2 regions of the Glaciecola sp. G7-5 genome follow, and region 2 is predicted to be linked to the other one. Evidence: predicted binding sites of a transcription regulator. Region 2 holds the regulator's gene; the other holds the start of a gene.

Region 1 (3,418 bases), 100 kb from region 2:
TTTGAATTTAATCGAAACAGCAAAAGCTCCAAACGATTCTGACCGACCAACTGCGTGCGCTGATTTACCGAATCCATAATACTTGACATGCGAACCCCCGTTTTAGGCATGATTGTTGCGTTAGCTAGCCTTACGCAACTTTAGATAGTGTGTGCGCCAAAGTTATGGCGTCTGTGTCGCAAGTCACCTTTCACACTTAACAGCAAAAGGTACAATTTTATGCTAGCAAACAAATATACAAGGGTATCGGCCATTATCAGGATAGTCTTTACGTGTTTTTTAATTATGTCTACATGTATATTTTCACTTGTCGCGCAAGCGCAAATTAGTGACTATGCACTAGCACAAAATCACAAGGTTGAATTACACAATCCAAGGCAGAGTCTAGAAAGCCAAGTATATGCTTTTATAGAAGACAAGCTTTCACAAGATGGTTACCTCGAAAATAATGACGATCTAAAAATAAAAGTAAGAGAAATAGATGAGCGTATCAATATTCCTTTCTGCGATAGTCCTTTTGAATTTTCAACAAACACCAACCCTCAACAACAATCAAACATGTCAATAAAGGTGAGCTGTAACAATACCAACTGGTATTTATTTATGCATGCCAGCGTAGCGCTTATTCAAAAGGTGGTCGTTAGTAGCGAAAACCTCAGTCCTGGGACTCTACTTAGCCACGCAAATCTAGAACTTGTTGAAATGGATAAGAATAAACTGCGAGGTACTACCTTTAATAATATTGAGGACATAGTTGGAGCAAGAATTAAGCGCCGAACGCGTTCAGGAAATATTATTGGGGACCGCATGCTGTGTTTTATTTGTAAAGGCGACCGTGTCACTATTGCTGCGGTTAGTGCCGGACTTTCAATTAAGGTTTATGGTGTGGCAGAAGAAGATGGTGTTTTAGGTGATACTATTCAAGTTCGCAATATTTCATCCGATAAATTAGTATTCGCAAAAATTGCGAGTACCTCGCTGGTAGAAATCAATATTTGAAGCAACATACATTTATTGATAAACACTAAAGCATGGTACGAAGATTGCAGAGGGCGCTACGGAACACCATTTTTAAGGCGCTTATCTGTAAATGCAATAAATGTGTGACAACAAACAGTAAAGATGTACTAATAACACAGTAGTGATAGAGTATAGGAAATACCCAGCCGATAGGTTGTTTGAAGTTTTTTTTAGAAAGTGACATTTTTTTGTCATTTAGCATTAAAGAAAATAAAAAGCCGGTCGATACCCTTTACAGAGGTAATCTTAGTGGTAGGAATTTATGTCAATAAATAATGTAAACAATACGAACAAACCACAACTAGACGCGTCTAAAGTTGCTCAGCAACAAGTACAAAACCAGTCTAGTGGTGCAGCGAGCCAAGCAGCTGATAGCAAGTCTGCCGTGCCAGCTAAAACTGATTCGGTGTCTTTGACTCAATCTGCACAGCAGTTAACTAATGTGCAGAAAAAAGGCTCAGAAGCGCCTGTCAATCAAGAAAAAGTAGATCGCTTGAAGAAAGCTATTAACGACGGGGAATATAAAATCAACCCTGAAGTATTAGCGAAGAAAATAGCGGTTCTAGAATCTCAAATTCTTGGTATAAAGGCGTAAACGATTATGAAAACAAGTCTTGAAAATGCAATATCGAGCCAACTGGCCTTTCTTCGAGACTTAAAGGCCCTGCTCGAGCAAGAGTTGCACTTAATCAGCTCCAGAGAGCCTGAGACCTTGATGCAATTGCTTCAGGATAAGCAGGATTTACTCGATAAAATTGAGTCACAAGACTCCGCAGTCGATACGCTGTATAAGCGTAGGCTTCAGAGCGCTGAAATTCCAGAGGTCTGCGAAAGCCTGCTGCAAGACTGCAAACAAGTGCTGTTTGAATGCAAGTACTTAACGCAAATAAACGCAAAGTCGGTTGAACAAGGCCAACTTAGATTAGTTCATCTACGTAATTTTATGATGGAACTAAGAGCAAAAGAATCTATGACCTATGACCGTTCGGGAAGAACCAACGGCGACAGTTCATCAAAAGGCATTTCTGCCTAAGCTGAACAACACCCAATTAATTAAAAAAGCGCTTAGGCGCTTTTTTTGTGCTTTTTTACCTATCCTATTTACGGATTATCAATTTTAGGACAAAAAAACGAACCCTTCAGTTAGGTCCGTTTGCATGTAGGCTTAGTTTAGACTTTAGTAATAACTAATTTTACGGATTCTTTTGGGCTGAGCCGTCGATAAATAGATGTTGTGCACTACTTGCATATCGAGCTCTAACTCGGTTGCGTAAGTGTCATCACCCACAGGATAGGTTTTAACCACTCTAGCTCCCCTTATTACGCCCTCAACTGACGATTTCAATTGATTATTGGTTAACACAAGGTTAGCCAACTCTTGCTCACCGTCAACTTTTTGGCCATAAACTTGCTCTGCAAGTTCGCGATAAGCATCAAGTTTCGATGCCTTTATTGCCATTAAACGCTTAGATGAAACATCTAAGCCAATTTGTGCGGTAATCGGCGCATAGCCTACTGCATTTAATACCGGATAACTTTCCGGTTCGATTGTTTCCCACTCAACATGTTTAGTAATTAAGCTATCACATGCGGTTAAACAAAGGCTCAGTGCAATGAAACTGGCGCGTATTAATAGTTTTTTGTTTACGTTAAATACGGTGGAATTGGGCTTTTGTGCTGATTCAATCATATGCGCTTCCAATTAAATATTCTCTTATTACTGAAGTGTTAGCAAAGCCTGTGCCATATAATAAATAATCTGAAATATGGCATTAGCCTCAGATTTGCAGAGTATAGCTTTTACGCCAGCGCCCTATTTTCCGACAACTCAGCGTTTTTTTAACCATTTGGCTTCAGAATTTAGTGGCACATATCTTGAATAGATTTTGCATATAAGAAAGCGAGTCAAAATGAAATGCGGAATAAATTTGCCGTGTAGATATTCGTTTAGTTAATTTAGTGGAAAACACATGCAAAAACAAAGTTTAGGCTTAATGATAGTTAGCTTGGTTTGCCTGCTTCATTATTCACCAATGGCTCACGCCGCTTGGTTTAGTGCAACGGGCCAAGCAGTAGTGATCAACGGCGACAAAAATAACGCGCGCAAAGAAGCAACCGAAGAAGCGATTAAGCAAGCGCTCTTATTTGCTGGCGCGTCTGTTAGAAGCGTCCAACAAATGACGAACGGTCTTCTTATGGATGACCAGTTGGAAATACGTGCCACCGGAGAGGTCAATACAATTGAGTTAATTGACGAAGTTTATGAAGACGGCATTGTTTCAGTATCGATACGCGCTGACATATTTGCACAAGACGCCTCCTGCAGTGCCGCCGACTATACTAAAAAACTATCAACGACCTACTTTCCTATTCGTTTTACAGCCCAAGCGAGTGATGG
Region 2 (3,418 bases):
TTCACTGACCTCATCTGCGCTATTTTCGAAGATGGATTCGCCTTCTTGTTCAGGCTTGCTCAGTTTATGCAATATCTCGATTAAGCTTGCTGGTGCAGCTTCTAATGGTTCGCGGGCCTTAACACGTTCAAACATGTCAACCACCACATCGGTGGCCTGCAAAATCACATCCATCAATTCTGGATTGAGTGTACGTTGGCCATTTCGCATTATGTCAAATACGTTTTCAGCGCCATGACATATTTCTACTAGCTCAGTTAGCGCCAGAAATCCTGCACCACCCTTAACAGTGTGATAGCCACGGAAAATCGCATTTAGCAATTCTCCATCTTCTGGATTATTTTCTAATTCAACCAACTGCTCTTGTAGTTGTTCAAGTATTTCTCCGGCTTCCACCAAGAAATCTTGCATTATGTCTTCGTCGACTTCAAACGACATTCGTCTGCTCCCCTAAAACCCTAAGCTCGACAACAAATCATCAACGTCGTCTTGGTTATTAACCACATCGTCACGCTTTGTTGCATCAATAATTGGCCCTTCGGCTTTCACTTTATCGCCAGATTTGCACGTTGTTTTAGATTTATCTTTTTGTTGCTCTTCGCCGCCAAAACTAGCAAGCATTTCAATAAGGTGGTCTTCTACTTCTTTGACTAAATCGATAACACGACGAATAACCTGACCAGTTAAATCTTGGAAACCTTGCGCCATTAATACTTCAGTTAACATTCCGTTTAAGGCCAGCGAATCATCTGTCGCGTCCTCTAACAACTGATCTAATGTTAAGCATAATTGTTTGAATTCACCCAGTTCTATTTGGCGACTCATTAATTTTCGCCATTCGGGCATAATGCTCGCTAAACGCCCATTAAGTTGGTCGGCTATAGACATACTCCGTTCTACAGCATCCATGGTTGAATTAGCGGCTTTTTCGGTCTGTTCAATTACGTATTCTAAGCGTGATCTCGCATCAGGCATCTCGTTAGTCATTAAGCCGTTGATGCGATCATCTAGTTGGAAAGTAGATAGTGAATTGTGAAGTTGGCGAGTTAGCTTACCAACTTCAGAAAATAGCTCAGGTGATTCTTGCAACGTAATTGTATGAATAATTTCGTTAACTGATTCTATATCATCAGATTCTAGATGCTGTACTAATAATCTAGCCTGTTCAATTGTTATAAGCGCTTGTTTTTTCGACGTGTTTTCCGTCATAGTGGTCACCTAAAAAATGGAATTACCCTAAACGCTCAAATATTTTATCGAGCTTTTCCTTTAGTGTTCCCGCTGTAAATGGTTTTACCACATAACCGTTTACGCCGGCCTGCGCAGCTGCAACTATCTGCTCTTTCTTCGCTTCTGCCGTTACCATTAATACAGGTAAATGTTTAAGCTTATCATCAGCTCTAATAGCTCGCAGAAGGTCAATACCTTGCATACCAGGCATATTCCAGTCGGTCACAACGAAGTCAAAATCGCCTTGCACCAACATCGGTAACGCGGTGTTGCCATCGTCAGCTTCTTGTATGTTGGTAAAACCCAAGTCTTTCAACAAGTTTTTAATTATCCGACGCATAGTTGAAAAGTCGTCAACTACGAGGATTTTCATATTCTTATCCAAAACTACCTCCGAAATGGATGCTAACTATTAAAAAATATATTTTCATTGTTCGATTCGCCATGATTGCATTTTCGATTTAAGTTTAATCATCGCTTGCGAATGAATTTGACTTACTCTTGATTCGCTTACTTCAAGTACTTCGCCAATTTCACGCAGGTTTAACTCTTCGTCATAGTACAGCGACAGAACGATAGCTTCTCGCTCCGGTAGAGTTGTTATCGCTTTGGCCAATGCCTTTTGAAACGAACCTTGAACCATGTCTTCATAGGGTTTATCGGCACCTTTTGATTCTTCGGTAGTTAAAACATCTTCACTAACACCTAAATCTTCAATTCCCACCAATTTGCCGGCGTTAACCTCGCCCAACATTTGATGATAATCTTTCAATGAAACTTCTAACACCTTTGCCACTTCAACATCTCGGGCGTCTCGACCGGTGTCACGCTCTACGATATTTACCGCTTCGGTAATAGCACGAGAGTTTTTGTGTACCGACCTTGGCGTCCAATCGCCTTTGCGAATTTCGTCAAGCATTGCGCCGCGTATTCTAATCCCTGCAAAGGTCTCGAAACTTGCACCTTTGGTGCCGTCAAAGTTTCGCGCCGCCTCTAGCAGCCCAATCATGCCTGATTGAATAAGATCATCGACTAACACACTTGCGGGCAGTCTTGCTAACAAATGGTGGGCAATGCGTTTTACCAAGGGTGCATGTTTTTCAACCAGTTGGTTTTTGTCTATTTGCTGTTGATATCCAGTCACTTTTGTACTCACTTTGTTTACCTACTCATGCAATGACACAAGGTTCTCTAAGAAAAATTCCAAATGTCCACCTGCCTGATTTGGAATCGGCCAACTACACATATCCTCTGCTAGCTTATTGATTGCTTTAGCAGCAGGCGAGCTAGGAAATGCATCTACAATTACGGTTTGTTTACGTACTGACTTACGCACGTTTTCATCAAAGGGGACGATGGCATTTAACTCCATCGCTACATCCAAGAAACGGCTTGTTACTTTCGATAACTTATTGAAAAGATCGCGCCCTTCTCGTTCGCTTCTCACCATATTTGCCACGACTTTGAACTTAAAAACGCCGTGCTCTCGGTTTAAAATTTTGATAAGTGCATAAGCATCGGTAAGCGACGTTGGTTCGTCGCACACAACAATAACAACGTCTTGGGCAGCTCTTGAGAAACTCACTACCATGTCTGAAATACCCGCTGCGGTGTCAATAATTAGCATATCAATGGGCGTTCGTAGCTCACCAAAGGCGCGAATCAAACCAGCATGTTCGTGGCTCGACAATTCAGTCATCGATTTTGTGCCCGATGTTGCCGGTGCTATTTTGACGCCATATGGACCGGTAACTAAAATTTCATCGAGGGTACAATCGCCATTTAATACGTGTGAAAGGTTTCGCTCTACTCGCAAACCCAGCATGACATCAACATTGGCTAAGCCTAAGTCAGCGTCAAGCACCATGACTTTTTTACCCATTTTGGCTGCCGCAATAGCGGTATTGAGTGTAATGCTCGTTTTACCTACTCCGCCTTTGCCACCGGTAACCGCTACTACTTTTATTTGTTTACTTTGATTTTGCCGGCGTAAACTGCTGGCCTGATCTTCGGTTATGCTATCCATCATAATGCACCTACATCTGCGGCTACTGCCGATGACATTTCGCCGTTGCCATAGCGTTGAAAGAGCTTGGCGGCGATAAGTGTTAAATTCGCTGAGTCAGCTAGCTTTATATCCTCAGGTACGCGCTGTCCGTCGGTAACATAGCTTAGTGATAAATCGTTC

What was found. Region 2 encodes FliA, which starts transcription of late flagellar genes. Its sites were predicted from a motif close to CTAAAGNTNNNNNNNNNNNNGCCGATA; they were not measured.
Region 1: a site for FliA is predicted at 1,222-1,248, ahead of flgM (flagellar biosynthesis anti-sigma factor FlgM). Genes of this name have one in related genera too.

Annotation. Positions count from the first base shown of each region.
Region 1 is NZ_CM147892.1:4,289,011-4,292,428, forward strand. Features, by position in the region: gene AC0L6H_RS18930 (chemotaxis protein CheV) at 1-89, opposite strand, end outside; gene flgA (flagellar basal body P-ring formation chaperone FlgA) at 220-999, shown strand; gene flgM (flagellar biosynthesis anti-sigma factor FlgM) at 1,283-1,615, shown strand; gene flgN (flagellar export chaperone FlgN) at 1,622-2,053, shown strand; gene AC0L6H_RS18950 (LPP20 family lipoprotein) at 2,198-2,710, opposite strand; gene AC0L6H_RS18955 (flagella assembly protein FlgT) at 2,991-3,418, shown strand, end outside.
Region 2 is NZ_CM147892.1:4,187,401-4,190,818, forward strand. Features, by position in the region: gene AC0L6H_RS18515 (chemotaxis protein CheA) at 1-438, opposite strand, end outside; gene AC0L6H_RS18520 (protein phosphatase CheZ) at 451-1,209, opposite strand; gene cheY (chemotaxis response regulator CheY) at 1,232-1,615, opposite strand; gene AC0L6H_RS18530 (RNA polymerase sigma factor FliA) at 1,658-2,386, opposite strand; gene AC0L6H_RS18535 (MinD/ParA family ATP-binding protein) at 2,396-3,247, opposite strand; gene flhF (flagellar biosynthesis protein FlhF) at 3,256-3,418, opposite strand, start outside.